2 regions of the Formosa agariphila KMM 3901 genome follow, and region 1 is predicted to be linked to the other one. Evidence: riboswitches for the same ligand, from Rfam matches in the RefSeq annotation. Region 1 holds a riboswitch; the other holds the start of a gene.
The links. Region 1 has a riboswitch for S-adenosylmethionine ahead of BN863_RS01800 (O-acetylhomoserine aminocarboxypropyltransferase/cysteine synthase family protein). Riboswitches for the same ligand answer to the same signal wherever they lie in the genome.
Positions count from the first base shown of each region.

Region 1 (16,547 bases):
CTGTGTTATCAATTGCAATTAAGTTTTCTAAATGATGCTTTTTGGTATATGCCACTAAACCTTCGAACGTAAAATCTTTTCCGTTTTCTTGCAAGTCGGCTTTCCAATTAGCACTTATCCCTTTTCTATTTAACAGCACTTGTCTTGAATTTGCAATCGCAAAAATATTCAATTTTATGCCTTTACGTTTTTCAATATCTTTAGCCGAAGCAATAATCTGATCGATTAATGTTCCACCTACTAATCCATGACCAAAAATAGCCAAGTTTATTTTTTTAGATATTCCAAAAATCTCTCCATGAATCACATTTAAAGCTTTATGAAGTTGTGATTTTCTAACCACCAAACTCACGTTTTCACCTGTAATGGTATTGTTGAAAAGCAACGGAACAATCTGATTTTTAATCAGTGCATTAAACGGTTTGTGGAACGTACTTAAATCTTGACCTACAATTGAAATTACAGCAACATCATCTATAATTCCAATTCTATTAACATCTTGAACATAAAAATCGGTTTCAAACTCACGCTCTAAAGCAATTACAGCTTGCGATGCTTTATCGGCATCGACCACCAATCCTAATCCACGTTCAGACGAGCCTTGCGAAATAATACTTACACTAATATCGTTTGCACTTAATGTTTTAAACACACGCGCATCGACACCTACTTTTCCTAATAAACCGCGGCCTTCTAAATTAATTAACGCCACATTATCTAAAACCGATAATGAACGAATGCCTTTAGAAGCTGTTTTAGCTGTTATTAAAGTTCCTTGGTCGCCGCTATTAAAAGTATTTAAAATACGGAGTGAGATATTTTTCTCTAATAACGGAATAATCGTTTTGGCATGTAAAACCGTTGCACCAAAATTAGCCAACTCGTTCGCCTCTGCAAACGATAATTCTTCAATCTTTTTGGCATCTGGAACCAAGTCTGGATTTGCCGTATAAATTCCGTTTACGTGTGTATAATTCTGCAATTCTTCAGCATCTAAGAAATTAGCTAAAAGTGCTGCCGAATAATTACTTCCGTTTCGACCTAAAGTCGTTGTTTTATTATCTTGATTAGAGGCGATAAATCCTGTTATAATATTTACCGTATCTCCATTATATTTTTTAAAATGCTTTAAAACATTCTCTTTAGACACTTTGGTATTTGGCTGTGCATTACCATAAGTATCATCTGTTTTAATAAGTAATCTAGAATCTGTTGCATGGGCATTAACACCGCGTTTATTGAGTAATTCTGCTACTAATTTAACCGATAATAATTCACCTTGAGCTAAAACTTCATCTTTAATTTTCTTACTGTAATCTCCTAATAACTTTACACCACCGAACACTTTATCTAGAACTGAAAACTCTTCAGAGAAATCGATTTCCGGACAAGGTTCAATTTGATAGGCTTTAAAGGTTTCTAAATCTTTTTTATAAGACTCATCATTTTTAGCCTTCTTAAGGATATTTTCCAACTGGTCTGTAGACGAGCCTCTAGCCGAAAGTACAACTGCTATTTTTTCATCGTTCTTAACTTTATTTTCTATAATATTAAGAACCGTTTCTAGGCCTTCTCCATTGGCGAGAGATTTCCCTCCAAACTTCAAGACTTTTAAACGTTTATTTTTCAATTCCGGTTTAAATATGCCTTCTACAATGGTTTCTAATTGTTCAAATTCAATTAAAAATGCATCATGACCGTGATCGGAATGAATTTCGTTATACGTTACATTTGGATGTGTAAGTGCTAATTTTTTTTGTGTTTCACGATTCTCTTCAGCTGTAAAAAACAAATCAGAATCCACACCAACGATTGCAATATTAGATTCTATAATATCCAAAACATTTACATCTTCAGGTCGCCCTTTAGTGACATCAATAGTACGTAACAATTGATTCATTAATTTATATGCTGAAAGCTGAAAACGCTCTTGTAATTTGTTTCCGTGATGCAATAACCAACTCTCGACATTAAAGATTTCTAAATCTTCATTCTTACTTCTATGAAAGCGTTCTTTAAACGATTTTGGTGTTCTATAACACAACATGGCATGCATACGCGCATCGTGAACAGGGTTATTAGAGTTCATTAAAAACTGCTCCTGAATTTGACAGTTTGCAATTAACCAATCTGTAGATTTCCAGTCGGTTGCCACCACAATTAAATTCTCGGCTAACGTAGGATGAATAACAGCCATTTCCCAGGCAATACCACCACCTAAAGAGCCTCCAACCATAGCAAAAACCGAATCTATTTTTAATAATTCAAGCCCTTTTAAAAAGATATTTGCCATATCGCGAGCTACGAAATCTTTATAATTCTCGATAACAAATCCGTCATATCCATTACCTGGAATATTAAACGACAGGACCGTAAATTTCTTAGTATCTATAATTTTATTATCACCAATAAGATCACTCCACCAGCCGCCTTCACCAGCAACGTTACTGTTTCCGGTTAGTGCATGATTTACTAAAACAATTGGCGCTTCGTGTAGGGGTTGCCCAAACACTTCGTAAGACAATTGAATAGGTAAGACTGCACCACTGATGGTTTGGTAGGAATCTAGAGAAATAAATTGTAAATTTTTCATGTCGCAATATATAAAAGCTTCGAGTTAAAAGGGCTTAATTTAAAAGAAACTGTTAGGCGTTTTTAACAGCTTCGAAGGCTTGTTTTAAATCAGATTTTAGATCTTCTAAATCCTCTATTCCTACAGATAAACGCACTAAATCTTTAGTCACTCCAGAAGCTGCTTGAGCCGCATCATCTAACTGCTGATGCGTGGTACTTGAAGGGTGAATGATTAATGATTTGGTATCTCCAATATTTGCTAAAAGTGAGAATATTTGAGTTTTATCGGCTATAATTTTAGCAGCATCAAAACCACCTTTATGCCCAAATGTTACCATACCGCTTTGGCCTTTTGGAAGGTATTTATCTGCTAAAGCTTTATATTTACTACTTTCTAAACCTGGATAATTTACCCAAGCAATTTCGTCTTGTGTTTCCAACCATTGTGCTAAAGCCAAAGCATTTTCACTATGTTTTTTAATACGTAATTCTAAAGTTTCTAACCCTTGAATAATTTGAAAGGCGTTAAACGGACTTAAAGCACTACCATAGTCACGTAAGCCCTCAATTCTAACTTTAGCAATAAACGCGGCTTCTTTTAAAACCTCGCTATATACTAACCCGTGATATCCTGCAGATGGTTCTGTAAATTCAGGGAATTTTCCGTTTGCCCAATTAAATGTTCCAGCATCGACAATAACACCTCCTAAACTTGTGCCGTTTCCGTTAATGTATTTTGTTAACGAGTGAATAACAAGATTTGCACCGTATTGAATTGGATTTAATAAGGCTGGAGAAGCCACTGTATTATCTACAATTAAAGGAATATCATTCGCTTTAGATACTTTGGCAATAGCTTCAATATCTAAAACATCTAATTTCGGATTCCCTAAAGATTCAATAAATACAGCTCGTGTATTATCTTGTACTGCAGCTTGAAAATTTTCAGCCTCAGAAGGGTCTACAAATGTGGTTGTAATACCGTGTCTTGGTAAAGTAACAGCCAATAAATTGTAGGTTCCGCCATACAAACTACTAGATGCTACAATATGATCTCCAGCTTTTAATAATGTTAATAAAGCTGTAGAAATCGCCGCCGTTCCAGAAGCAGTAACAACTGCTGCAATACCGCCTTCGATTGCTGCTAGACGCTGCTCTAAAATATCGTTAGTAGGGTTGTTTAATCGTGTGTAAATGTAACCTGGTTCTGCCAGCGCAAATAAGTTTGCTGCATGGTCTGAATCGTTAAACACATAAGATGAAGTTTGATAAATTGGCACCGCACGTGTTCCTCCATTTTTTGTAACATCGTGTCCTGCGTGCAACGCTTGTGTTGCGAATTTTTGTGTACTCATTTTTCTTTCTTTTTGAGTTAATAAATTAAAACTAAAAGCCAAATGCACCCTAATTTTTAAGGCATACCTAATAGAAAAATGTTAAAAAGAAAAATTAAAATTACTGCTAGCAATTTCGTTTAGTTATCTATCTAAATCCCCGATAAATGAATCGGTTTTTAAGTAGAATTTAGCACCTTCTTTATAAGTTAAAGGGTTGCTAAGGTTTCAGCGGGTCTAATCCCTCCACCTTTCTTGATAACATTTCAATATGTAATTGAACTTTGTGAGTACAAATATTCAGTTAGAAAAGTTGATTTTCCAAATTATTTAGAACATTTTTATGAAATTATCTTTTTTAGCTCTTGTTATTCGCCAAATATTTATCTTTAATAATCTGACCTACAGGCTTGTTTTCAATCTTACTTTCCAACCAAGAAATAATGTCTAAATATAAGAATGCACGTTTTTCATACGGGTGATCTTCGTAGGTTTTTAACGTATCTCGTAACTTCATAAAAGCTTTTTTAATATCCTGCGGATACACGTCTTGCAAGCCTTTTATAAATTTTATCATCTCTTTTTGAACTTCATGTAAATCGTTCATCTTGATTAAAAACTTATATGTACTACGTAATAATGTTTCTATATGATAATCCAGTCCAGCCTCGTAATGTGCTACTAAATTTAAGACTCTAGAGAAGCACAATAAGTCTTCACGCATGGACAAACTTTTGTTAGAAATAATTTTATCGAGATACGTAATACACTTTTTATTGTCTCCCGCCCCAAAATACAAACTCGCAAATTTGTAATAGAAAATCATGGTGTGATGTTCGTCTATTCTATTTGAATACTTCTTTAAATCGGCTTCAATTTTAGGAATCAATTTTAAGCCTTCTTCAAAAGAACCATCTATAAAATGTAAATTCACTTTATTTAAATTCAAATATAAAAACGCCAAAGCTTCAACGTTTTCATCTCTTAAAAATGTTTTATCGCTCACTGTTTTTTCTAAACGGATAAGAGCTTCTTCAAATTTATCTCGACTTCTAACAAAGAATAACGCTTCTAATAAATAGTTTTTTCCCTTTAAAAAGAAAACCGGATTTAGATTAATCATGTTTGGATTATCGTAAAATAATTCCACCCATTTAGAAGCATACCTGTAACAGTTTTTAAAATCTTGAGTTAAAAAACTAAACCACAAATACGCATTGTATAGCCATAATTTTTCGCGAAATCCTAGATTCTTAATATCGTATTTTGGTAATCTTTTGTAAAAATAAGAAGCTACTTGTTCGCCTTCATCTTCATTTTTAACATAACCTGTTTTTAAAAACAAACCATATAACTGAAGTGACAAATTAGATAATTTACTAGCTACAACATTTAATGCACTAAGTTCTTTTGCCTGAATTGTAAGTTCGTCTGCACGTCCTCCTATACTACGTGTAATATACTGAGATTCTATTAACTTCTCGAATTCTACAATCTCGAAAGCCAAGTTTTTCTCTTCATTCTGAATGGCTAAATCTTTCGATTTATCCAGAATTTTTAAACTTTGTTTATATAACCCTTTGTGATATAAAATTGAAGCAAAATCTAATTGCTCACGAATTTGAGACCTAATATTTTGGTGCGAAGGGTTTAACTTTAAACTAATTAGAATTTGCTTGTACAAATGCGCTTTTACATTTGCCAACTGTTGTTTTTTAACGTCACCGTTTTTTAAAATAAAATCTTCGTCGTAGACAGATAACTTATCTAAGATATTAAAAAGGTTCAAAAATTTTGAATCGTTATTTACACCTAGTCTTCCTACATAAAGTTTAAACTGTCGCTTTTCGGACTTAGTTAGAGACTTTACTAATAAAAATAAATTATCTTTTTGGTCTTTTATCATCAAATAAAAATAGTTCTAACTTATTGAATTTCAATTATTTACATATACAAAAATGCTTTTAAACATCGTAAAAGCACCATTATGAGGTATTGTTTAACAAAAGTATAATATAAATTCGTAGAACAATAAAGAAATTAAATTTAGATATATGTCACATTCTAACATTCAAATATTTGACACAACGTTACGCGATGGCGAACAAGTCCCTGGTTGCAAGTTAAACAAAGAGCAAAAATTAATCATTGCTGAAAGACTTGACACGCTGGGAGTTGACGTTATTGAAGCGGGCTTCCCGGTGTCAAGTCCTGGAGATTTTGCTTCGGTTGAAGCCATTTCAAAAATCGTAAAGAATGCAACGGTTTGTGGTCTGACAAGGTCTGTAGAAAATGATATTAAAGTTGCTGGTGAAGCGTTGCGTTATGCAAAAAAATCTAGAATTCACACAGGAATTGGAACATCTGATTCTCATATAAAATTTAAATTCAACTCTAATCGCGATGCTATCATCGAGCGTGCTGTAAGAGCCGTTCGTTATGCTAAAACATTTACAGAAGATGTAGAGTTTTATGCTGAAGATGCAGGACGAACAGACAACGACTATTTAGCAAGAGTATGCGAAGCTGTAATTGCAGCTGGAGCAACGGTTTTAAACATTCCAGATACTACGGGGTATTGCTTACCAAACGAATATGGTGCTAAAATTAAGTACTTAATGGAAAACGTTAAAGGTATAGAAAAAGCCATTTTATCTTGCCACTGCCACAACGATTTAGGTTTAGCAACAGCAAACTCTATAGAAGGTGTAATTAATGGTGCAAGACAAATAGAATGTACTATTAATGGTATTGGTGAGCGTGCAGGAAACACTGCTTTAGAAGAAGTTGTAATGATTTTAAAACAGCATCCTACTTTAAATTTAGACACAAACATTAATACATCTTTATTATATAGCACAAGCCAAATGGTTTCAGAACATATGGGTATTTACACCCAGCCAAACAAGGCTATTGTTGGAGCTAATGCTTTTGCACACAGTTCTGGAATTCACCAAGATGGTGTAATTAAAAATCGTGAAACGTACGAAATTATAGACCCTAAAGATGTTGGAGTTACAGAATCTGCAATTGTTTTAACCGCTAGAAGTGGTAGAGCTGCTTTAGCGTATAGAGCTAAAAATGTAGGTTACGAGTTAACAAAATTACAGTTAGATGTCGTTTACGCAAGTTTCTTAGATTTTGCAGATGTAAAAAAAGAAATAAATGATTCTGATATTCATCAAATCATTGAAGGTAGTAGTATTTACAGTCAAATTATTTCAGCTTAAAAAATAAGCCTGAAGTCTATTTTAGATTAATATACATTTGAAATAGCAAAAACTTAAAAAATGAAAAAAACATTATTCGATAAAGTTTGGGATGCGCATGTTGTAGACGCCATAGAAAATGGGCCACAAATCTTGTACATCGATAAGCATTTAATACATGAAGTAACAAGTCCTCAAGCTTTTAATGAGTTAAAAGACAGAGACATTCCTGTATTTAGACCCAACCAAATTGTGGCCACAGCAGACCACAATACACCAACAACAAATCAACATTTACCAATACAAGATAAATTATCTAGACATCAGCTTGAGCAGCTGTCACAAAACTGCGCCGACAACGGAATCACACTTTTTGAATTAGGTCACAAATATAATGGAATAGTCCATGTTATGTCTCCCGAATTAGGTATCACACAACCTGGGATGACAATCGTATGTGGAGATAGTCATACCTCTACACATGGTGCATTTGGTACTATTGCTTTTGGAATCGGTACAAGTCAGGTTGCTCAAGTTTTTGCTAGTCAATGTTTACTTTTAACTAAACCTAAAAGTTTACGCGTTTCTGTAAATGGAACATTAAAAAATGGCGTACTTCCTAAAGACGTTATTTTATATATTATTGCAAAATTAGGAACAAATGCTGGTACAGGATATTTCTGTGAATATGCCGGAGATGTTTTTGAAAATATGAGTATGGAAGGCCGTATGACGGTTTGTAATATGAGTATTGAAATGGGCGCTCGTGGTGGAATGATTGCACCAGACCAAACGACTTTCGATTATGTTGAAGGCCGTGAATTCGCACCAAAAGGTGAAGAATTTGAAAATAAAGTTGCCTATTGGAAAACCTTACCTACTGATGAAGGTGCTGTATTCGATAAAGAATATGTCTTCGATGCAGAAGATATTGAACCTATGGTTACTTATGGAACAAACCCAGGTATGGGGATAAAAGTATCTGAAAACATCCCTACACTTAACGATGCTTCATTTGAAAAGTCATTAAAATATATGAATTTCAAAAAAGGCGAATCTCTTATAAACAAACCAATTAATTTTGTCTTTATTGGTAGCTGTACCAACTCTAGAATTGAAGATTTTAGAGTAGCTGCTAATTATATAAAAGGCAAACAAAAAGCCCCAAATGTTACCGCATGGCTAGTTCCAGGAAGTAAATTAGTGGAAGCACAAATTATTGAAGAAGGACTTAAAGACATCTTTACAGATGCAGGTTTCGAACTTCGCCAACCAGGTTGTTCTGCATGTTTAGCCATGAACGACGATAAAATTCCGCAAAACGAATATTGCGTTTCTACTTCCAATAGAAATTTTGAAGGTAGACAAGGTCAAGGTGCCAGAACAATTTTAGCAAGTCCATTAGTAGCTGCAGCAACAGCTATAGAAGGAAAAATTATTGACATTACAAAACAATTAAACTAAATGGAAAAGTTTACAACATTTCAGTCTAGAGCCATTCCATTAGACATAGAAAACATAGATACTGATCAAATTATTCCTGCACGTTTCTTAAAAGCTACAGACAGAGAAGGTTTTGGAGATAATGTATTTAGAGATTGGAGATTTAATAAAAACGGAGACTTAAACGAAGACTTTCCTTTAAACGACACCACCTACATGGGAAGTATCCTTGTAGCCGGCGATAATTTTGGTTGTGGTTCTAGTCGTGAGCATGCCGCTTGGGCCATAGCCGATTACGGATTTAAAGTTGTTGTTTCTAGTTTCTTTGCCGATATTTTTAAAGGAAATGCCTTAAATAATGGTATTCTTCCTGTGCAGGTTTCGCCAGCGTTTTTAAAAGAATTATTTAATCACATTACAGCAGACCCTGAAACAATAATTAGTGTAAATTTAGAAACACAAATCATTTCTATAAAAGATACAGATTTTAAGGAGTCTTTCGATATTGATCCTTACAAAAAAACCTGCCTAATAAATGGTTACGATGATATTGACTATTTATTAAGTAAAAAAGAAGATATTTTAGCTTTCGAAAACAAAGCCTAAATATTAACTTGCAACCATTACCAATTAGTTCTGCTTTTACAGCAAACTAAAAAATAATTCTTATGAAACTAAACATAGCAGTATTAGCAGGAGACGGAATTGGACCAGAAGTCACTGCACAATCTATAAAAGTTCTTAAAGCCATAGCTTTAGAATTCGATCATTCTTTTAATTTTAAATATGCTCCAGTTGGTGCTGTTGCTATAGACGAAACTGGTGACCCATTACCAGAAGCAACTTTAGAGCTTTGTAAAAATAGCGATGCTTTATTATTTGGTGCGATTGGTGACCCTAAATACGATAATGATCCTTCTGCAAAAGTACGTCCAGAGCAAGGTTTATTAGCGTTAAGAAAGTCTTTAGGTTTATTTGCAAACATAAGACCTGTAAAAGCTTACGATGCTCTTTTAAGTAAATCGCCTTTAAAAAAGGATATTATTAAGGGTACCGACATTAGTATTTATCGCGAACTTACGGGAGGTATTTATTTCGGAAAGAAAGAACTAAGTGAAGACGGAAATACAGCTTCAGATTTATGTGAATACTCACGTAATGAAATAGAACGTATTGCACATTTAGCATTTAAAGCTGCTCAGTCACGTAGAAAGAAACTAACTTTAATTGATAAAGCAAACGTATTAGAATCGTCTCGTTTATGGCGTAAAGTGGTTAAAGAAGTTGCCACAAACTATAAAGATATAGAATTAGATTTCTTATTTGTAGACAACGCTGCAATGCAAATGATTTTAAACCCAAAACAATTTGATGTTATTTTAACTGAGAATATGTTTGGAGATATTATTAGTGACGAAGCTAGTGTTATTGGTGGATCTATCGGATTATTAGCTTCTGCTTCTGTAGGAGATAAATATGCGATGTTCGAGCCTATTCACGGATCTTATCCACAAGCTACAAACAAAGGTATTGCAAACCCTATTGCTTCTATTTTATCGGCTGCTATGCTATTAGATCATTTCGATTTAAACGATGAAGCTGATTTAATTAGAACGGCTGTAGATAAATCTTTAGCGCTACATATTACAACTCCAGATTTAAATACTAAATACGACAATATTACAACAACTAAGGTTGGAGATTTCATTGCTGATTTTATTAGTAATCCTACAGATTCTAATCATAATTTTTCTAATATTCACTTAGGACAATCAACAATAATATAACTTACAGCAAAGTTTAATAATTAAAAAAGCGTCTTAGTTTAAATACTAAGACGCTTTTTAATTTTACTATGTTTATAAATTGAATTTACTCAACAATAAATTTACCTTTCATTAAAGCGTAATGTCCTGGGAAACTACATAAGAAATCGTAAGTTCCAGCTTCTGGAGCATCGAACTCAATTACATCAGATTCTCCACCACCAAGTAATTTAGTGTAGACAATAACATCTTCAGAACCTTCTGGTACATATTCATGATCTGCTGCAGAAGCTGCTTTAGAAGCAAAGGTAGATAGCTCTACGCCTTTATTAAGAAGCACAAAATTATGTCCCATTACATTCTTTGGCATTTTTCCTGTATGCATTAAAGTTAATTTCACTTTCTGACCTGCTTTAACTTTAATTTCTTTTAAATTAAAAGTCATTTTATCGTCTCCATGAAGCATAATTTCTACTACACCATCTGTTGCCTCGGCTGTATCTGCTGTGGTTGTTTCAGGTGTTGTTGCAACTGCTGGTGTTGCTGGTGCTTCAACTTCTGTATCGTAAGAAAAGCTTTTTTTCTTTTCTTCTTTTCCTCCACAATTCATTAAGAATGTAGAACTTAACATCAATACTGTTAATTTTAAATATTTCATAATTTCGCTTTTAAAGTTTGTTTTAAAGTTTCGGAAATTTAAGACTTATTTTATCTAATCCCAAATTATGGATGCTTCCTAAATGGGTGTGTTTTTTAGAATCGTATGGCACATAAGTTCCCGCCTCTACTTCTCCTCCAATTTTTTTATAAGCATCTCTAAACGACATCCCTTCTACCACCAAAGTATTGATATTATCTACAGTAAATAAGAACTTATATTTCTCGTCGTGTAAATCGATATCTTTCACCTTAACTTGAGCAATAGAGAAATTAAAAATGTCTAGAATATCTTTCATATCTTCAAGAGCCTGAATCATATTCTCTTTTAATAATTGATAATCACGATGGTATCCACTAGGCAAGTTATTCGTGATTAACACCATTTCGGTTTGAAGTGCTTGTATCTTATTACTCTTTCCACGAATCAATTCAAACACATCAGGATTCTTTTTATGTGGCATAATACTACTTCCCGTTGTTAGCTCGTCTGGGAAGGCTATAAAACCAAAATTCTGACTATTATACAAGCAAATATCCATGGCGAAACGTGACAGCGTATTTGCTAAACTTCCTAATGAAGCTGCAATGGTACGTTCACTTTTTCCACGGCTCATTTGCGCGGCCACCACATTATATTTTAAGGTTGAAAAGCCCATTTCTTTAGTCGTTAATTCACGATCTATTGGGAACGAACTTCCATAACCTGCAGCAGAACCTAACGGATTCTGATCGGCTACTTTTTGAGCAGCTTGTAACATATACACATCATCGATTAACAACTCTGCGTAAGCAGAAAACCAAACACCAAAAGACGACGGCATTGCCACTTGTAAATGTGTATAGCCGGGTAATAAAGCATCTTTATGAGTTTCGGCCAATCCAATTAGAGTATCGAAAAACGTTTTCGTTTTATCCTGAATAGTTTTTAATTCTTCTTTAAAATACAATTGAAGCGCCACTAAAACTTGATCGTTTCTAGAACGTGCAGTATGTATTTTTTTACCAACATCGCCTAAAGTTTTTGTCAGTTCAAATTCTATTTTAGAATGCACATCTTCAAAACTTTCTTCAATAACAAATGTACCGTCTTCTATTTGAGCCTCTAAAACATCTAAACCTCCTAATAATTGTTCTAACTCTTCGGCTGTAATAATATTTATACTCTGTAACATTTTGGCGTGAGCCTTAGAAGCAATAACATCGTATTTAGCAATATGTATATCTATTTCTCTATCGTTACCAACAGTGAATTGTTCTATTTTTTTATCTATTGAAAGCCCTTTATCCCAAAGTTTCATAAGTAAGATTTTTATAGTTTAAGCTGAACATTCAACTTAAATAATTAAAGTATTTTTTCTAATAATTGAATGTAAATTGCAACACCTTCTTCAATTTCATTTAAATAAATAAATTCGTCGGCAGAATGTGATCGTGTACTATCTCCTGGTCCTAATTTTAAAGACGAACAACTTAAAACAGACTGATCTGATAATGTTGGTGACCCATAAGTAGTTCTTCCTATTTCGATACCTGCTTTTACCAATTCGTGATCTTTAGGAATTGAAGATGAATTTAATCGTAAACTACGTGCTACAATCTCTGTGCAAGGTGCTTCCTTTACTAAAATATCGTTAATCTCTGCATTAGTATATTTATCGTTTACACGTACATCGATTACTAATTCTACTTCGGCTGGAATGGCATTATGTTGTTTACCCGCAGAAATTTGAGAGACTGTCATTTTTACGTCACCTAAAGCTTCTGATGGTCTATCGAACTTATAATCTTTAAACCAATTAAGCACTTCAATAGTATTATAAATGGCATTATCGTTATTTGGATGCGCCGCGTGACTAGGCGTTCCTTTTACCTTAGCATCGAACACCACCAATCCTTTTTCTGCAATGGCTAAATTCATTAATGTAGGTTCCCCGACAATAGCCACATCTATTTTTGGAATTATAGATAACATACTGTTTAAGCCATTAGGCCCACTACTTTCTTCTTCGGCAGAAGCGACTATAACCAAATTATATTTTAAGTTTGGTTTATCGTAAAAATACGTGAATGTTGCAATTAAGGACACTAAACATCCTCCGGCATCATTACTACCTAAACCATATAATTTACCATCTTCTACAATAGCTTTTAAGGGGTCTTTAGTGTATCCGTTATTCGGTTTAACAGTATCGTGATGCGAGTTTAGAAGCATCGTTGGCTTGCCTTCTGTAAAATATTTATTTGTTGCCCAAACGTTATTTTTAGTTCGTGTATACGGAATGTTTTTCTGTATAAACCAAGCTTCTATAAGTTGCGCTGTTTTATCTTCTTCTGAAGAGAATGATTGGGTTTCAATCAAACGCTTTAGTAATGAAATAGCTTCTTCTGTTAATTGTTGCGTTGTCATTAGGCTTGAATGGTTGTATGTTTTGTGTTCTGATTAAATAGCATCTCTGGTTTTCCTAAACACACTTTACTTACGTGATTAGTAATGGCATGAAAACAATTATCTAACTTAGGTAGCATGCCGTCTGTAATTACACCGTCTGCTTTTAAAGTCTCATAATTTTTGGTATTGATATCTTCAATCACTGAATTCGCATCATCGACATCTAATAAAACCCCGTCTTTCTCGAAGCAGTAATAAAGTTCTACCTGATATAAATCTGCAAAAGCGATAGCCAATTCAGATGTTACAGTATCTGCGTTTGTATTTAATAATTGTCCGTTTTCGTTATGTGTTATCGCACAAAAAACGGGTGTAATATCGTTTTCTAAAAGCACTTTAGGCACTTTGGTATTCACGTGTTTTACATCGCCTACAAATCCGTAATCTATAGTTTTTACCGGGCGTTTTTCTGAAACAATTACGTTTCCATCTGCACCCGTAAACCCAACGCTATTACAGTTATTAGCTTGTAATTGCGCAATAATATTCTTGTTGATTTTTCCGCCGTAAACCATCGTAATAATATCTAAAGTATCTGCATCTGTAATGCGTCTTCCGTCTACCATTTGCACTTCGATATTCATAGATTTAGCCATTTTAGTAGCTAATTTCCCTCCACCGTGTACTAATATTTTCGGACCTTCAAGTGCAGCAAAACCTTTTAAAAATTCAGCTAAAGCGATATCATCATCAATAATATTACCACCTATTTTTACAACTTTTAGTGTTTTCATATTATAGGTTTTCTAAAATTTCTTTCATAACAATTTGTGCAGCGTACGTTCTATTATTAGCTTCCTGCATCACTATAGATTGTTCACTATCTAGAACAGCATCTTCTACAATTACATTTCGTCTTACCGGCAAACAGTGCATAAATTTAGCCTGTCCTAGTTTCTCTTTAGTAATCATCCAATTCGGATCTGTATTCAAAATCTTTCCATAATCTGAAAAACTACTCCAGTTTTTAGCATATACAAAATCGGCATCTTTTAACGCTTCTTCTTGATTATGATTAATTGGCGTGTCTTTCGTAATTTCAGGATTAAGCTCATAGCCTTCGGGATGCGTTATGGTTAAATCGACATCCATTTTTATCATCATTTCAACAAATGAATTGGGTACCGCCTGTGGCAATGCTTTAGGGTGTGGCGCCCAAGATAAGACTACTTTTGGACGTGCTTTTTCAGATAATTCTGAAATGGTAATCGCATCTGCCAATGCTTGTAACGGATGTGCCGTAGCGCTTTCCATATTTACAATAGGCACAGTGGCGTACTTTTCGAAGCTGTTAATTACCATTTCTGCATAATCTTTATCTCTATCCATTAGGCTTGGAAAGGCACGCACAGCAATCATATCGGCATATTGAGAGATCACAGCAGCCGCTTCTTTTACATGTTCGGAAGTTCCGGCATTCATAATTGTACCGTCCTCAAACTCTAAATTCCACGCATCGTTTACATTTAAACTCATGACATCCATTCCAAGATTTTTCGCCGCCTTTTCTGTACTTAACCGCGTCCGTAAACTCGAATTAAAGAACAACATCACTAAGGTTTTATTCTTACCCAAGTGTTTATGTTCGAAAGGATTCATTTTTAAAAGAATAGCTTCTTTTATGGTTTCTGAAAGATTTGAAATATCTGATATTTGCGTGTATTTTTTCATGCTAAGCTAATTCTGTTTTTAAAGCCTCAAAGAATATGTCTAAGTGTTCTTTTTGAATCGTTAATGGCGGAAGTATTCTTAATAAATTAGGATTTTTTGCACTTCCTGTAAATATATGATGGTCGAAAATAAGGTTTTTTCTAAGGTCTGAAATCGGAAAATCGAATTCTAATCCTAACATTAAACCACGACCTTTAATTGATTTTAATTGTGGTAATTGGCTTGCTTTTTCAAGAAAATATGCTGAAATCTCTTTAGTGTGCGCCAGCAAATCTTCTGCTTTTAGCACATCTAAAACAGCAATAGAAGCCGCACATGCTAAATGATTTCCTCCAAAAGTAGTTCCTAATAATCCAAATCGTCCTTTTATATCTGGATGAATTAAAATACCTCCAATAGGAAAACCATTCCCCATACCTTTTGCCATAGAAATAATATCTGGCGTAATGTTATGTTTTTGAAATGCGAAGAAATCTCCCGTTCTACCAAATCCCGATTGTACCTCGTCGGCAATAAAACATGCATTATATGTTTTACATAATTTCTCAAGTCCTTGGTAAAATGCGGTTGTACTTTCGTCTAAACCTCCAACACCTTGAATAAATTCTATAATTACAGCACAAACATCGTTATTTTTTAACGCTTGTTCTACTCCTTCTAAGTCGCCCAATTCAAAAAACTCAACATCTTGTTGGGCGTTTAATGGCGCTACAATTTTAGGATTATCGGTTGCTGCAACGGCGGCAGAAGTTCTTCCGTGGAACCCATTTTTAAAGGCAATAATTTTAGATTTTTCATTATGAAAAGATGCTAATTTTAATGCATTCTCATTCGCCTCTGCTCCTGAATTACATAAAAATAACTGGTAGTCTTTACATCCTGAGAAGTCGGCTAATTCTGCTGCTAATTGTTCTTGCAACGGATTCTGAATGGCATTGCTATAAAATGCAATCTCTTTTAACTGACGCGTTAAACGGTCTACGTATGTTGGGTGTGCATGCCCTATAGAAATTACAGCATGACCACCGTATAAATCTAAATATTCTACATTTTTGTCGTCGTAAACAAAAACGTCTTTCGCTTTTACTGGGGTAATATCGTAAAGCGGATATACTGGAAACAAACTCATATTTGTTCTTTTTTAATGTTGCTAATTTTATTGTAAGACGCTACCATTCCCTGAATTAAAGACGAACTTAAACCTTTGTGTTCCATTTCGTTTAACCCTTCAATAGTACAGCCTTTTGGCGTTGTAACCTTATCGATTTCTTCCTCTGGATGATTCCCAGTTTGGATAAGCAAACTAGCTGCGCCTTCGCAAGTATGCATCGATAATTCTTGAGCCTCTTCGGCATCGAAACCTAGTTGTATTGCCGCTTGTGTTGTGGCGCGAATTAATCGCATCCAAAAGGCTACACCACTAGCACAAATAACCGTTGCA
Region 1 covers NZ_HG315671.1:427,451-443,997, reverse strand. Annotated here, with positions in the region: gene thrA (bifunctional aspartate kinase/homoserine dehydrogenase I) at 1-2,593, opposite strand, end outside; gene BN863_RS01800 (O-acetylhomoserine aminocarboxypropyltransferase/cysteine synthase family protein) at 2,646-3,929, opposite strand; SAM riboswitch class I at 4,050-4,173, opposite strand; gene BN863_RS01795 (hypothetical protein) at 4,267-5,814, opposite strand; gene BN863_RS01790 (2-isopropylmalate synthase) at 5,963-7,138, shown strand; gene leuC (3-isopropylmalate dehydratase large subunit) at 7,199-8,581, shown strand; gene leuD (3-isopropylmalate dehydratase small subunit) at 8,582-9,166, shown strand; gene leuB (3-isopropylmalate dehydrogenase) at 9,229-10,347, shown strand; gene azu (azurin) at 10,433-10,984, opposite strand; gene argH (argininosuccinate lyase) at 11,007-12,284, opposite strand; gene BN863_RS01760 (M20 family metallo-hydrolase) at 12,329-13,393, opposite strand; gene argB (acetylglutamate kinase) at 13,393-14,169, opposite strand; gene BN863_RS01750 (N-acetylornithine carbamoyltransferase) at 14,171-15,106, opposite strand; gene BN863_RS01745 (aspartate aminotransferase family protein) at 15,108-16,235, opposite strand; gene proC (pyrroline-5-carboxylate reductase) at 16,232-16,547, opposite strand, start outside.

Region 2 (16,547 bases), 1.4 Mb from region 1:
TGATCGTTAGAATATGTAATACATTTTTCTAAAAGCTCTAAAGCTTCGGTGTTTTTACCCAACGCAATATAAGTACTTGCTAGTCCGTGTATGTGAGAGTAATATAAATTGGTCTCGTTATGGGCTTCACTAAGTTCGGCTCCCTGAATATGCCACTTTTTACTTTCGTGATATAAGCCCTTATTTTTATTATTTATAGCAAGTAATTGATAGGCTAAAATGGTTAATCGAATGCTTAAAGAATCGTTTACCGAGGCTCTACTTTTAAGTGCTTTTTGAGTGTAATAAATAGAAGAATCTATTGCTGCATAACGATTGTGATAGTAAGCCAATAGAAAATTTGTATTTACTATGGCCTTATTGGTTTTAAACTGAGGTAGCAAACGATGCGCCTCTTGATATGCTTTTTTATCGGAGCCATTATTGAAATAGTAAAACAGGGAGTCTATTTTCTGATTTTCCACCTCAATAACTGTCGTGCTTTGCGCCATACATATGGACGTGTAACAGATACAAAAAAATAAAAGTATGTTTTGGGACTTAAAACGCATGCGCAAATGTAGGCAATGTAGTACGACTAATTATCCCCGAAAACCGTGTTTTATGTGTTTTACGAAAAAACAGGACAATACGCAATTCACATGTTTGGGCTAACGGCATTGTATTTTAATATCAAATGGATTCTGAAATACTTAAATATATTAAAAATGAAATGCGGAAATACATTCAGCATCGCACTCAAAACAGGTTCAATGCGATTAATACGATTTTAATTTGGCTCTTCTTAGAGAATCCTTTTTAACGTCATTAATGCCATATGGGTTTTTATTATACAATCCATATTCCCAAGCGCCATACATAGGATTAGGAAATACAATATACGAAGCTCCGTATTTAGATTGTAAACTATCGGTTATCTTATGGCGTTCTGGGGTTGTTTTATGATCATATACACTGTCGAAATCGCCAAGATTATCTCCCAGATACATAATGACATGGTGTGTTTTTAGTACACTTTGTCGTCTTAAATCTTTATTTGAAGTATCGGTTTGAAGCAATACATGTGCTGCATCAGCAAAAGGTAAACCTTCTTTTTTTAAATTATTAATGGTTGCTTGAGTCTGTGAATATTCACGATTAGAAATGTAAAATATATCAACATTTTTACTCGCAGCATAATTTAAAAAATCGACTGCTCCGGGTACAGGCTCTGCAGATTCTAAGTTAACCCATGTATCCCAACTTTCAGCTGTAAACTTTATATCAGTTTCAATTAATTTCCCTGAGTACGGACTGTTATCAAGAACCGTTTCGTCTATATCGGTTATTATTGCTAGTGGCATATTGCTATCATGCTCTAACAGGTGTTGGTCTAAGCGCAGTCGAGCAAGATTATAAGACTGATAACACAACGCTTTGTACTCGGAAGCTAGTTGTTGCCACAACACAGCCAACATTAAATTCTCTTGGGTTGGTACGCTTAATTCTTGTTTTACAGCAGCTGTACCACTTTGTATTGCATGCGACGATTCAGAGATTTTAGGCGAGCAGCTAATTAAGATAGAAATAGCTAAAAATGGTAGTATACGTTTCATAACGATATGGATTGTTTTTTATGTCTGTTTATATGTGAGAGGAAGAATATTGTTTTAAGTGCCGATTTTTAGAAACACTTGATTTGCTTTCCTCCCTATTCTCATCCCAAACTTTTTGGTTTTACAACTGCTTTTTCTAGAAATAATCAGTTCATAAAATTAATAGTAGATTGCTGATTATATAAATACACTGTCAAATATAGTATATCAATAGAAAAGCTGTTAATACTACTGCGGATTCTTTACAGCTATAGCACCCACTGTTAAAAACAACAAGAACCCCAAAGCCATGTAACTTATATAAGCATAAGAACCGAACGTGCTAAAGCAATAACTAAACAAACTTGGTGCAATGGCACTTGCTACCACTAAAAAGCTCATTACTTTTCCGGTAATAGCACCTAAATGTAAACGACCATAATATCTTGGCCAAGTTACTGCATTAATTACAGCAAATAATCCGCTTAATAGTCCTAAGCCAGCCACTAATGCATACACGCCAAACGGATGCGACAAGCACATTAATCCGCAAGATGCTAAAATACCACCACCAATCATAACGTATAAATATATTTTATGACTGATGTAATCACTTAAAATATTACATAATGTAGATACTGATAACGCGATAATAGAAATGGGGATAAAAATAGCAATGGCATGGGTTTTGGAATACCCTTGACTCCCAAAAATAGACACCACGTGAAATGTAAATCCTGTAGTAAAAAAACTATTAAACGCTAAAATTAAACTAAACATCCAGAAACCGCGGGTTTGTTTTGCTTCGTGTAAAGTAAAGTGCCTGAGTACCTTTTTAAGTGGTTCTGTAATTGTTTGTACTTCATCACTGGTTTCGGGCGTTTTTACACCATCGGGAACCATATTAAAATCTTCTGGTTTATTTCTATACAATTGCAGGATACCAAAACTAAACACAAATAGACATACAGCCAGAATTTGCCAACTCCGCTCCCATCCATGATTATCAATTAAATAATTTAAAACTAAAGGCGAACTCGAAAATCCAAGAGAAACAGTTACACTACTTAAAGCATTAACTTTACCTCTATTTTTATCGAACCACAACATGATCATGTTTCTAGATGCCATTGTTAAAACACCTTGTCCACTAAATCGAATACAAAAAAACAAGACACACATAACACCAAACGGAACCATCCAAGTAGATATCTTTAAAAGCGTGTTAATAGCGTGACTAATTTCTACAGCAACAGAACACAATAGTAATGACATCCCTAATACAACAGTAGCACCAAAGGCCACATAGCGCGCACCATAGCGGTCGAATAAAATACCTGCTTTCGATACAAAAAAGGCACTTAGTATAGTTCCAATCATATACGCATTACTAAACTGATTTCTACTTAAGCCCAAAGCATCTTTTACCGGGTCGGTAAAAACAGACACCCCAACCGTTTGCCCCGGAATACTCGCAAGCACACCAATACTTCCTATAAAAAGCACAATGTAGCCATAGAAAAAAGGAACGTTTTTAGGATTAACAAAAGAGAATTTATTGGGCGTAGACATATTAAAATTTGAGGGTATAAAAGTAACAGTTTTAAATCAGTGCCATAAAATAAATGATTCTTTTTTCGCTTTAAACTTTTACTTAACAGTTTCTATTTTATATCTATTAAAATAGATCAATCGCAATACTAACGATAAGGATTAATAACTCATGCAGTATAGACGGAACATATTTTACCACTAAGAATGAAGATAACGCAAACCTTGTGTTTTGGGATTATTGAACGACCTAATGCTAACGACATTTACTTTATTAGAGCATCTCTGATTTACTTTTTTTTATAAATTCTGTAACAAAAACTGAAAGCCTATTGTAATATATTTTCAATAAATCAGTCAAATATATATATAGTTTAAATTATTTCGATAATTACATTTTAGAAGGGTGTTTTCTTAAAATTTCATATTTAAATTCAATCATTTTGCTCACTTAATAAATTTAACACGCCTAAAGCTTAAAACAAGCATACAGTATAATATTAAGGGTCTTATTCAAGAAAAATATTTAAATTTAAATTAACATTAATTTTATATATTCACGGCTAATTGTTATCTATGACCTCTTTTTTACTAAACAATAGCAAAAAAAAACATGCTAATTTTACACTGTTATGTAGTGTGTTTTTATCCAGTTTTGTTTTTGCTCAAACAGATTTTTCTACAGAAAGTTATTATAAAACTTATGATACTTTAAGTCAAAATATTAATTTAATTAATGGCAAAGAGTATTTGGACACTTATAGAAGTTTAAAAAAAGAAAACCATAAATTTTATAACTCCGATATATTTTTAAAAGGTTCTATAGTTTATAGCGAACAGCCTTATTACGGTGTTGAATTTAAATATGATATATTAAATGATTTAATTATTGTAGAATTAATTAATGAAAAGGTAAGTTATGTTAGTTTAAATTCTGAATTGGTTGCCGAGTTTACTTTAGCTGGAGACAAATTTATTCATTTACCTAATCACGAGGTATTAGAGCGCTATTACAGAAATGGATATTTTAAAGAAAGTTTTAAAGGAACAAATTATACACTATTTACAAAATACATAAAAGATAAAAATGAAGTAATTGACCAACTCAAAGTTTATTACACATTCAATTCTAAAGAAAATTACTTTCTGCAAAAAGACGATACTTACTATCAGATAAATAATATAAAAGACCTTACATCTATTTTTAATTCACAAAAGAAATTAATTCAATCTTTTTATAAAGAAAATAAAAACCTTTATAGAATAAATAGAGAACAGTTCTTTAAAACAATTTTATTCACCTTAGATAATATTAATGCTTAAAATAGTATGAATTCAAGACAAATATTTTTAGCATTTTTACTTTTATTGATAGTGCAATTTGGATTTAGTCAATCTGATAGAAAAACATCCATAGTTTTTGAAAATGTTACGCATATAGATGCGCTACTGCAATTAGAAAAAAAGATAGATTTCGTTTTTTACTTTGATGAAGCTTGGTTTGGCGACACATTAATATCAAAAACGTTTACCGGTGCAACTAAAGAAGAAATTATATACGGTATTTTAGAAGACACTCCTATTAATTACACTATTATAGATCGTAATATCATCTTAACAAAAAACAATAATATTAGAGAAGAATTACCGCTTAATTATTTTTCTGAAGACGATACTAAAACCGAAGTAATCTCAGAAGTTACTGAAGACGCCATTACAGCACCTGTGTTACAAAAACAATATACAACACACTATAATGAATTAGATAGCCGAGTATATTCAATAGGTAAAGAAAACGACCAAGCTTTAAAAAATAAGTATACTATTTCTGGAAATGTAGAAGACTTTAATACAGGAAAAGGAATAGAAAATCTATCCGTTTACGTTAAAGATAAAAATGTAAATACAACTACCGATGCAAATGGTTACTACAGTTTAGAGCTTCCTTCTGGATTTCACATTTTAGAAACATCTTCGCTATCACATGGAAAAATTCAAAAGCAAATTATTGTGTACGGAGATGGTACTTTTAGTTTTGACCTTAATGAAAATTTAGAGCAACTAGAAGAAGTTCTTATACAGTCTAACAGAGATGAGAATATTAAAAGAGTGGTTTCTGGTGTTACAAAAATAGATGTTGAAAGCATTAAAACTATTCCTTTGGTTTTAGGGGAACGGGATATTTTAAAGGTAGCGACTACTATGCCAGGTGTTAAAAGTGCTGGTGAAGGTGCACTTGGCTATAATGTTAGAGGAGGAAAAGCAGATCAGAATTTAATTCTTTTTGATGATGCTGTAATATATAATCCATCACATTTCTTTGGTGTATTTTCTGCTATAAATCCTTTTATTTCTGGGAATGTAGAAATTTATAAAGGAACAATTCCTTCGGAATTTGGAGGAAGATTATCTTCTGTAATCGATATTTCTACCAAAGACATTAATAAGAATGAATTTTCTGGCGAAGGAAGCATTGGTCCGGTTACTGCTAATTTAGCTATTGAAACTCCTATTGTTAAAGGAAAAAGCGCTTTAATGATTGGTGGAAGAGCAACATATTCTGATTGGATATTAAATCAATTAAAAGACAAATCGATAAAAAACAGTAATGCGTCTTTTTATGATGCTGCTTTAAAATACGAACATAAGATTAACGACAACAACAACATTCAGGCCACTGCATATTTTAGTAAAGATGAATTTAGTATTTCCTCAGATTCTATTTACAGCTATGGAAACTTGATTGGATCTATAAAATGGGATCACAAATTTAATGAGAAAAACAGTCTAGAAACCCAATTTGCAACAAGTCAGTATAGCTATAATATTTTATACGATGGTGCATTTAACACTAATTTCGATTATGGTTATACTATAAATGAAAGTCAGTTAAAATTAAAGGCAAAATACAACCTAAATAAAAAGCATAAAATTGAATATGGTTTAAGCAGTAAGCTATATAAAATTCAGCCAGGTTCTATAGAACCTTTAGGTGCAGAATCTGTAATAAGACAAGAAAGTATTGGTAAAGAGAAAGGATTAGAATCGGCATTGTTTATTTCAGATTTATTTGAAGTCAACGATAAGCTATCATTCGATCTAGGGTTACGATTTTCCACTTATTTATCTTTAGGCCCTAAAGATCAAAATTATTACGATCCAAGTTTGCCGATAAGTGAAGAAACAATTACAGAAACAAAACAATACAATAATAACGAAGTTATACAAACATATGGCGGTCCAGAATTCCGTTTTTCTGGTAGATATTTCCTTGATGATAATCTGTCTTTAAAGGCAGGTTACAGCACAACTATTCAATATTCACACTTGCTTTCTACAAACACTACAGCATCTCCTGTAGATTCATGGAAACTATCAGATCCTAATTTAAAGCCTGAAAAAGCGCAACAAGTATCGATTGGTTTATTTAAAAACTTTGAAAACAGTGATTACGAAATTAGTCTTGAAAGTTATTACAAGAAAATGAAGAATCTTCTTGATTTTAAAACTGGAGCAGAACTGGTTTTAAACAATAATATAGAAACAGAATTATTAACTGGAGAAGGAAAAGCTTATGGGGTTGAATTCCTTCTTAGAAAGAGTTTAGGCCGATTAAATGGTTGGTTAGGATATTCTTATTCGAGAACCTTAATAAAACTGGATAGTGAATTTTTAACAAATCAAGTTAATGGAGGTGAATATTACGCGGCTAATCAAGATAGGCCACACGATTTAAATTTAGTTACTAATTATAGAATTACAGAACGTTATAGTGTCTCTTTTAACTTCAATTACCAGTCAGGGAGACCTGTTACCTACCCTATTGGGAAATATGAATTTACAGGTACAGAAAATGTACTGTATAGTGATAGAAATAAATTTAGAGTACCAGATTATTTTAGACTAGATGTGGGATTAAACATTGAAGGAAATCATAAAAATGAAAAACTAGCACACAGTTTCATCAATATTTCCATCTATAATGTATTAGGACGAAATAATCCATACTCTGTTTTCTTTGTAAATGAAGGCGGACAAATTGAAGCCTATCAATCTTCTATATTTTCAGTGCCAATTCCAACAATAACATATAATTTCAAGTTTTAATGACACATAAATTTATCATATTATCTCTTGTCATCTTAGGTTTTTCTATGCTTAATTGCACAGAACAAATAGAATTAAAAACCGAAGATTTTCAAGATGCATTAGTAGTTGAAGCTACTTTTACAAATGAGTTTAAAAAGCACGAAATAAAACTTTCTAGAACGTTTAGGCTTGAAAGTAGTGATGTTATTGTAGAAGAAAATGCCGATGTCAAAATATTAGATAGCAAAAACAACGAGTATGTTTTTCAAGATACTGGTAACGGTGTGTATGTATCCAATTTAGAGTTTCAAGCTTTAAAAGATGTCACCTATCAGTTAATAATAAATACTACCGACGGCACACAATATGTCTCTACAGAAGAGCTTTTACCAAGTGAAGCTTCTATAGATAATTTGTATCCCGAATTAGTAAATTTAGGAGACGATTATGGTGTGCAAATTTTTGTAGATACTAACAACAATTTAGGCGATGCACAATTTTTTAGATATGAATACGACGAAACATACAAGCTAATTGCACCTTACTACACAGGTATGGATAGCAAGTTAATAAATGTTATAGAGGGGTTCGATGGTACAATACATTATGATGTCTCTATTTTTCCAAATCCCGAAATGCAAGAAATATGTTATCCAACAAATTATTCAGGAATTATTTTAGCAAATAAAGATGTGGTTACAGGCGATCAAATTGTAAGTTTTCCTATTCGTTTTACAAGTCATAACAATTATAGTGTTTTTAAAAACAGATATAGTATTTTAGTTAGGCAGTATGTGCAATCTGCAAATGCTTATAATTTTTACAGGATTTTAAAAGAACTTCAAGGTGACGATAGTGTTTTATTAGATAATCAACCTGGATTTATTCAAGGAAATATTAGTTCTACTACAAATGAAAACAAAAAGGTTATAGGATATTTTGATGTGTCTACAGTAGATTCTAAAAGAATATTTTTCAATTATAAAGATATCGGCATTGATATTCCTCCATATATCATTGATTGCGATGCACAAACCTTTGACAAATCTGAAACCGACGACGACGACAATCAGTCTCTTCAATTATATAATTATTTATCAAGTCAATATACAGTATACGATCATCCCGATGATTCGACGATTTACACCGTTGCAAAGCGAAACTGTATGGATTGTTCAGTATTTGGAACCAGTATAAAACCAGAATTTTGGGAAGATTAATAAAACATAAAACTATAAAAGTTACAATACTATTGTGCTTTTTAAATATTCTTGTTTACGGGCAAGTCAACGTTAATACATTAGATGCAATTCCTAGAGAAACAGTACATCTAAGTCATAATGCGAATACATTTTTGGTTGGTGAAACCTTATATTATAACTTTTACAGTTTAATTGAAAACAATAAACCAAGTAGTATAAGTAAGATTGGATATGTAGAATTAATTGGACAAGATGGAGACTTCCTTTTTAACCATAAATTAAAACTAGATGAGGGGCTCGGGTCTGGCGACTATTTTATTCCTGCTGATATTGAAACAGGACAATACAAACTCATTGCGTATACAAAATGGATGAAAAATGAAGATGCTGTTTTTATTAGTGATGTCTATATTATAAATCCATTTTTAAAACATTCTAATATACAAGACACCAAATCTATAGCTATTTCAAAATCTAAAAATAGCGCTGTAAATTCTAAACCAATAGAACCTACAGGTATTACAATAGAAACTAATTCGGAAAGTTTAAAACCTAGGCGTTTATCTTCTATTCGTTTAACAACGAACAACGTAGATTTATACAATGGAAATTATGCTTTATCGGTAAGAAAAATATCCCCATTAGAAATTAAAAACAACTCAACAGTTGAAGGTGAAAATATTATAAAATTAATTGATAGTTCTAATACATTACCTGAATTAAGAGGAGAAATTATATCAGGGACTGTTAAAAATAAATCGAATGATTCTTTGGTAAGAAATGCTGTTGTTTCTCTTTCTATTCCAGGTAAAGAGTTTATATTAAAGAATGTAAAAACAAACAATTCAGGTCGCTTTTATTTTAGTCTATCTGAGAATTATACGAGCACAGATGTATTAATACAAGTTATAGATAAAACAACGAACAGTGAATACAAAATTGTTTTAGATAATCCAGAAGTTTACGATTTTACTAATCTTCGCTTTGAATCTGTGTATTTAAATCCAAATTTAAAAGATTGGTTAACAACTACAAGTAAATATACCCAAATAGAGAATGCATATTTTAACTCTAAAAAAGATAGTATAATAAATAGGCTACCTTCTTCTTTGTTTTATGTTGAGCCAGATGTTGAATACGTATTAGATGATTACAAGAGATTCCCAACTTTAAAAGAAACTTTTGTCGAAATCATTCAATCTGGAGCTATTCGAAAAAGCAAAGGCTCCCTTAAATTTAAAGTACTTGAAGACCAAACAAGTTATTATTCTGGTTACGATCCTTTGGTGCTTTTTGATGGTATATTAATTCAGAATAATGAAGATATTATGAATTACGATGCTAGAAATATAGAACGCATAAGTATTTTAAGCGACACTTATTTTTATGGTCCTAGTGTTTATTATGGAATTATAGATATTAAAACAAAAAATGGAGATTTTGTATTAGAAGGTAACGCTGATAATAAAATATACCTCAATCTTGATGCTCCACTTAATTCTAAACTTTTTTATTCACCAAAATACGATACAGAACTAACCGCTTTTAATAGAATTCCAGATTATAGAAAACAACTCTTATGGCTGCCTAAATTAGTAATGGATACTAATTCCAAAAATATCGAATTTTACACTTCAAGTGTAACAGGAACTTACGAAATAGTGTTAGAAGGCTTCACGCTTTCAGGAAAACATGTGGTTATAAAAAAGACTATAGATGTTAAAGACTAATAATTACATAGTTTTCTTTTTATTCACCTGATTGATTCATTAAAAAAATTAACAGATTTTAAAGCTGTATTTCTGATTAAAACAAATACTTTTGCGCCCTTAAAATAATTATCAAGAATCTCAAGACAAGAGATAGCAACCTGCAATAACGAGCAAGGTGCTAAATAGATAAGCCAATTACTTGGAACACATGTTAACTCATCTTTCTACTTATTTGCTACTATAGTCTCTTAAAATTAATTATAATGGCAAACAGTAACTCCGGAACTCCTAAATTTTCAGCATTAATACCGCTATTCGTATTTGTATTTACATTTTTAGGCGTTGGTATTTATAAAGACGATTTTTACGCTTTACCCTCTCCTATAGCCGTAATTATAGGAATTATTGCAGCCTTTCTGCTCTTTAGACAATCAATAGATTCTAAAATAAAAACACTTTTAAAAGGGTGTGGCGATTATAAGATTTTAACCATGTGTTTAATCTATTTACTCGCTGGTGCGTTTGCAGCCATTGCTAAAGCAACTGGTAGTGTAGATGCTATTGTAAATCTAGGATTAGACTATATAGCGATTCAATATATTTATGTCGGTATTTTTATTATTGCTGGTTTTTTATCGGTGTCTACAGGAACTTCCGTGGGATCTATCGTCGCGCTAGCACCTATTGTAGTTAGTGTTGCAGAAAAGAGTAATGCCGATTTAGCCATACTGTGTGGAGCATTATTAGGAGGCAGTATGTTTGGTGATAACTTATCTATGATTTCCGACACCACCATTGCAGCAACACAATCTTTAGGTTGTAAAATGAGTGATAAATTCAAACAGAATATCAAAATCGCGTTACCTGCTGCATTACTAACTATTGCCGTTTTAATTTTTCAAGGTTTGGACTTAAAATCTGATGACAATACAACATTGCTTGTTCAGAGTTACACCATTATAAAAATAGTGCCTTACATACTTGTAATTATACTTTCAATAGTAGGTGTTAATGTGTTTGTAACCTTGCTTTTAGGCAGTGTATCTGCAGGGGTTCTAGGTTTAATGTATGGCGATTTTACATTGCTTGAAGCCACTAATATCACCTATACCGGATTTACAAACATGACCGAGATATTCCTATTATCGCTACTTACTGGAGGTTTAGCTGCATTAGTTGAAAAGCATGGTGGTATCGATTATATTTTAGTCAATATTAAAAAACGCATAAAAAACAAAACATCGGCACAATTTGGAATCGCCACCTTAGTCAGTGCCATCAATTTGGCCATTGCTAATAATACAGTATCCATCATTATTGCTGGTCCGATTAGTAAAACCATTAACGACGAATATCAATTAGATAATAAACGAACTGCCTCTATTTTAGATATTTTTTCATGTATTTCTCAAGGGGTATTGCCCTATGGTGCTCAAGTATTAATGATTCTTAGTTTTTCTAATCAAGGTTTAAATTACTTAGACTTGGTGAGCAATACGTGGTACTTGGTCTTTTTACTATTTTACACAGTAGCTTTTATCTGTTTCAAGCCATTAAGAGCATCTTAGTTCCTGAATTATAAGTATTAGAACACCTCAAGAACATGGTGCGTTATCACGTCAATTTTATCAGTGATAGTGCTAATAATTAAATACAAGCTTCCTTACATTGCGTGTAATTAAAAATAGATACCATGAAAACATTAACACTTACATCCATATTTTTTAGTGCACTATTACTAATTACATCTTGCGATAGCGACGATGATAAATCGACACAAATCCCCGATAACGACACTCCTGAAACAGCCGGAATTGGGTATTCAGAAACTAATGAAGACCCCACCAACATATATAATGCGATTACTGCGACTTTAAATGCCAATGATAATATTGGAATTGTTGCTGAAGTGAATCATTCTGCAAATGCTCAAAACGCGGGTTTAAGTCTAGATTATACAAGAACCGTGTATTTTGGAAACCCAGCTTTAGGGACACCACTTATGCAAGATAATATTCAGGCGGGTTTAGATCTTCCGCAACGTATTAGCGTCTATACAGATGAAGATAATCATACAGTTGTAACTTATAATTCTGTAGATTATATCATCAACAGACACAGTTTAGGAACAGTATCGTCTACCGAAATGATTGAAAATGCTCTAGCGAATATTGTAGAGTCTGCAACCGGTGAGGCTGTTGTTCTTAATCCTATAGAAAATGAAGGTTCAAAAGGTATTGTCTCTGTTGCTAGTTCAAATGATTTTGATACCACTTATAACAACATCATTAACACCTTAAATAATCTAGAGCCAATAAGCATCATGGCAGAATTAGACCATCAAGCCAATGCCGAAAGTATTGGTATGGAGTTAATGCCAGCAAAACTTATTATATTCGGAAATCCCGTTTTAGGAACACCTTTAATGAATGAATCTAGAACCATGGCTTTAGATTTACCTCAAAAAATGTTAGTATATCAAGATGCTGAGGGTAAAGTGCATATTATCTATAATGACCCATTTTATTTAGCAGAACGTCATGATGTAGATGATAATGATGACACTTTAGAAACCATTTCTCAGGCCTTAGAAAACATAGCAAATTCAGGAGCTTCAGAATCATAATAGTTACTAAAACATACCATTATGAACACTAAAATGAAAGCCTCAGATGTCTTTGTCAAAGCATTAGAACATGAAGGAGTCGAATATATTTTTGGACTTCCAGGAGAAGAAAACTTAGATATTCTAGAATCCATCAGGAAATCAGAACAGATTAAATTCATACTTACCCGGCACGAACAAGGTGCCGGGTTTATGGCAGCTACTTATGGCCGTCTTACCGGGAAACCAGGGGTGTGTTTATCGACTTTAGGACCAGGCGCAACAAATTTAATGACGCCTGCAGCCTATGCACAATTAGGTGCGATGCCCATGCTTATGATTACAGGGCAGAAACCGATTAAAAAAAGCAAGCAAGGGAAGTTTCAAATCCTAGATGTCGTAGAAATGATGCAACCCTTAACCAAATATACCAAGCAAGTTACACATGCCAATCATATCCCTTCCATGGTTCGGGAAGCGTTTCGCTTATCGCAAGAAGAACGTCCAGGTGCAGTACATATTGAACTACCGGAAGATATCGCTCAAGAAGAGTTAGACGAACTCAGAGTGTTTGATGTTGTAAACGACAGAAAACCTATAGCCGATTTAAAAGCGATACAACAAGCTGTGTCTCTAATAAAATCAGCGTCCAAACCTTTAGTACTTATTGGAGCTGGGGCTAATAGGAACCGTACGAGTAAAGCACTTACTGAATTTGTAGATACATTAGAAATTCCGTTTTTTAATACACAAATGGGAAAAGGTATAATTGATGAACGTCATGAGTTATATTTAGGAACTGCTGCATTGTCTAACGACGATTTTCTGCATGAAGCCGTGAATCAAGCGGATTTAATATTAAATATAGGGCATGATACCATAGAAAAGCCTCCATTTATAATGGAAGCAGAACGCAACCAAAAGGTGATTCATGTTAATTATTTTGCCGCAGAAATAGATCAGCTGTATTTCCCTCATTTAAATATTATAGGAGATATTGCTAGCAGTGTTAATCAGCTTACAGAAGCTTTAAAACCAGTCGCAAAGTCTTGGGATAATACGTTTTTCCTTCGGGTTAAAGATAATGTGTGTAAGCACTTAACGACCTACGAAGACGATAACCGTTTTCCTATACTTCCTCAACGTTTAGTAAAAATAGTACGCGAAACCTTACCGCAAGACGGTATCGTAACTTTAGATAATGGGATGTATAAATTGTGGTTTGCTAGAAATTACAAAGCCTATAAACAAAACACATTAATTTTAGATAATGCCTTAGCGACTATGGGCGCTGGTTTGCCGTCGGCAATGATGGTTAAAGCATTAAAACCTGATAAAAAGGTGATTTCTATAAATGGAGACGGTGGCTTTATGATGAATGTTCAAGAACTTGAAACCGCCTCTCGACTAAAATTAGATCTTGTAGTTATTATTTTAAATGATAATGGGTATGGCATGATTGAGTGGAAACAAGAAGACGAAGGTTTTCCTAGATACGGATTGGAATATACCAACCCAGATTTTGTTAAATTAGCTGAAAGTTTTGGTGCTGTTGGATACAAACCAGATTCGGTAGCCGCATTTAAAACAGCATTAAACAACGCATTACATGCTAAAGGCATTCACGTTATCGATTTAGCTATCGATTATTCGTTAAATCATGAAATCTTAAATGTACTTATTAAAGAATTTTCAGAACAATTAAAATCTTAAACACCATGAATACATCAATTTCAATAAACCCTGCAACTGAAGAAAAAATAGCGGAATATGAGCGTTTAACCACATCTGAAACGATGTCTAAAATTGAAGACGCGCATCAAGTCTATTTAACTTGGAAACAAACTTCTTTAGATGAGCGTGCACAATTAATGCATAAACTGGCAGAGGAATTTGAAACGAACACTGAACATTATGCCCAAATAGCGACTTCAGAAATGGGAAAAACTATTGCTCAATCCAGAAAAGAGGTTGAAAAATGTGCGTGGGTGTGTCGGTATTACGCAGACAATACTAAAGATTTATTAGCAGACACTTCAGTAGATACAGAAGCCGAAAAAAGTTATGTGACCTTTCAACCTCTAGGTGTTGTATTGGCTGTTATGCCTTGGAATTTCCCATTCTATCAAGCTATTCGGTTTTTAGCACCTGCGCTTATGGCGGGAAACACAGGAGTTTTAAAGCATGCTTCTAATGTGCAAGGGTGTGCTTTTGCTATTGAAGCTGCTATTATTAAGGCAGGGTTCCCAAAAGGCATTTTTTCTAATTTAAATGTAGAATCAGATGCTATTGAAGCTGTTATTGAACATAAACACATTGTAGCCGTAACGCTAACAGGTAGTGGTCCTGCAGGGCAATCTGTTGCTTCCATAGCTGGTAAAAACTTAAAGAAAACGGTATTAGAATTGGGCGGAAATGATGCCTATATTGTTTTAGACGATGCCGACTTGGAAGAGGCTGTAGAATTAGCAACACTTGGACGTTTACAAAATAACGGACAAACTTGTATCGCTGCGAAACGTATTATTGTTTTAGATAAAATATACGATGATTTTTTAAAGTTATATAAAGAGAAAATGGAGGGCGCCAAAATGGGAGAACCTACAAATGAAAATACATATTACGGTCCTTTAGCCCGTTTGGATTTACGAGATGAATTGCATGAACAAGTTAAAAAAACCATCGCTCAAGGTGGTAAATTAATTTTAGGTGGTGAAATCCCTAAACAGAAAGGAGCCTACTACCCTGCTACTATTTTAGCGGATTTAGAAGATGGTATGGAAGCATTTACCGAAGAGTTATTCGGACCGGTAGCGTCTGTAATCCGTGCTAAAGATGAAGCACATGCTATTGCATTAGCCAATACCTCTAAGTTTGGTTTAGGTGCAGGTGTGATTACAAGCGACAAGAAGAAAGGTGAAACAATAGCCTTACAATTAGAAGCAGGAAGTTGTTTTGTAAATAAGCTAGTGGCATCCGACCCAAGACTCCCTTTTGGTGGTATAAAAACCAGTGGATTCGGTCGTGAGCTTTCTGGTTACGGCATTAAAGAGTTTGTGAATACCAAAACCATTTGGGTAGATTAAGACTTATAATATACAAGCAGAACATAAACGACTTATCGTCCTGTAATAATAGAGCGGTTAAACAGCTTAATGCTAAGTCGTTTATGTTACTTTTTTAGGTAATGCAAAAAAGTAAAGTATTAATACAATGTAATTAGGTGTTATTAAGAACACGTTTGACTGATAACAAACGTTAGATAATCATCATTTGAAATGAGTGTGTTTAAAACAGCACTCATTTTTACTGCTACGTCATAATCACGGGTATACGACACAAATACATCGCCTTCAGGCTGAAAGTAAACTTCAGAAACATCTAAGTTTTTATCTCGCGCTGCAGTTTTAAAGAGCTTTTCCAAAACCGTGCCTTGATGTAATCTATACGTATCACATAATTCCTCGACAAGCACATAATCTGGTTGCTCGGGTAATCAGACCGTATAATTGTTATTAATTTTCGACTTTTCAATCTTACATGCATATATTGAATTACTTTCCATATCTTTTAACTACTCGTTTGTTTTTAAATAGATTACCCAATGTTACTTAAATATAAATAATACTATTTATTACCATGTTACAAAGCGATTTAATAGGTTAGTTTAAAGTGCGCTTTACAACTCTTTTACTACGGACTTTTCGTTTCCAATATATAATATAAATACTGCCTAGAATTGTAGGTACAGTCCAAGCGATTATATGTCCGATGCCTAAACCAGCAATTATAAAAGCCGTAATCGATGCAATTA
Region 2 covers NZ_HG315671.1:1,852,825-1,869,371, reverse strand. Annotated here, with positions in the region: gene BN863_RS17990 (ATP-binding protein) at 1-491, opposite strand, end outside; gene BN863_RS08075 (5'-nucleotidase, lipoprotein e(P4) family) at 759-1,595, opposite strand; gene BN863_RS08070 (MFS transporter) at 1,824-3,146, opposite strand; gene BN863_RS08065 (hypothetical protein) at 3,702-4,448, shown strand; gene BN863_RS08060 (TonB-dependent receptor) at 4,455-7,232, shown strand; gene BN863_RS08055 (DUF4249 domain-containing protein) at 7,232-8,434, shown strand; gene BN863_RS08050 (hypothetical protein) at 8,422-10,146, shown strand; SAM-I-IV-variant riboswitch at 10,250-10,347, shown strand; gene BN863_RS08045 (Na+/H+ antiporter NhaC family protein) at 10,392-11,696, shown strand; gene BN863_RS08040 (DUF302 domain-containing protein) at 11,822-12,754, shown strand; gene BN863_RS08035 (acetolactate synthase large subunit) at 12,776-14,446, shown strand; gene BN863_RS08030 (NAD-dependent succinate-semialdehyde dehydrogenase) at 14,452-15,819, shown strand; gene BN863_RS08025 (hypothetical protein) at 15,963-16,157, opposite strand; gene BN863_RS08020 (hypothetical protein) at 16,396-16,547, opposite strand, start outside.
Region 2: linked by a shared signal. The riboswitch ahead of BN863_RS08045 (Na+/H+ antiporter NhaC family protein) and the one ahead of BN863_RS01800 (O-acetylhomoserine aminocarboxypropyltransferase/cysteine synthase family protein) in region 1 are both predicted to bind S-adenosylmethionine.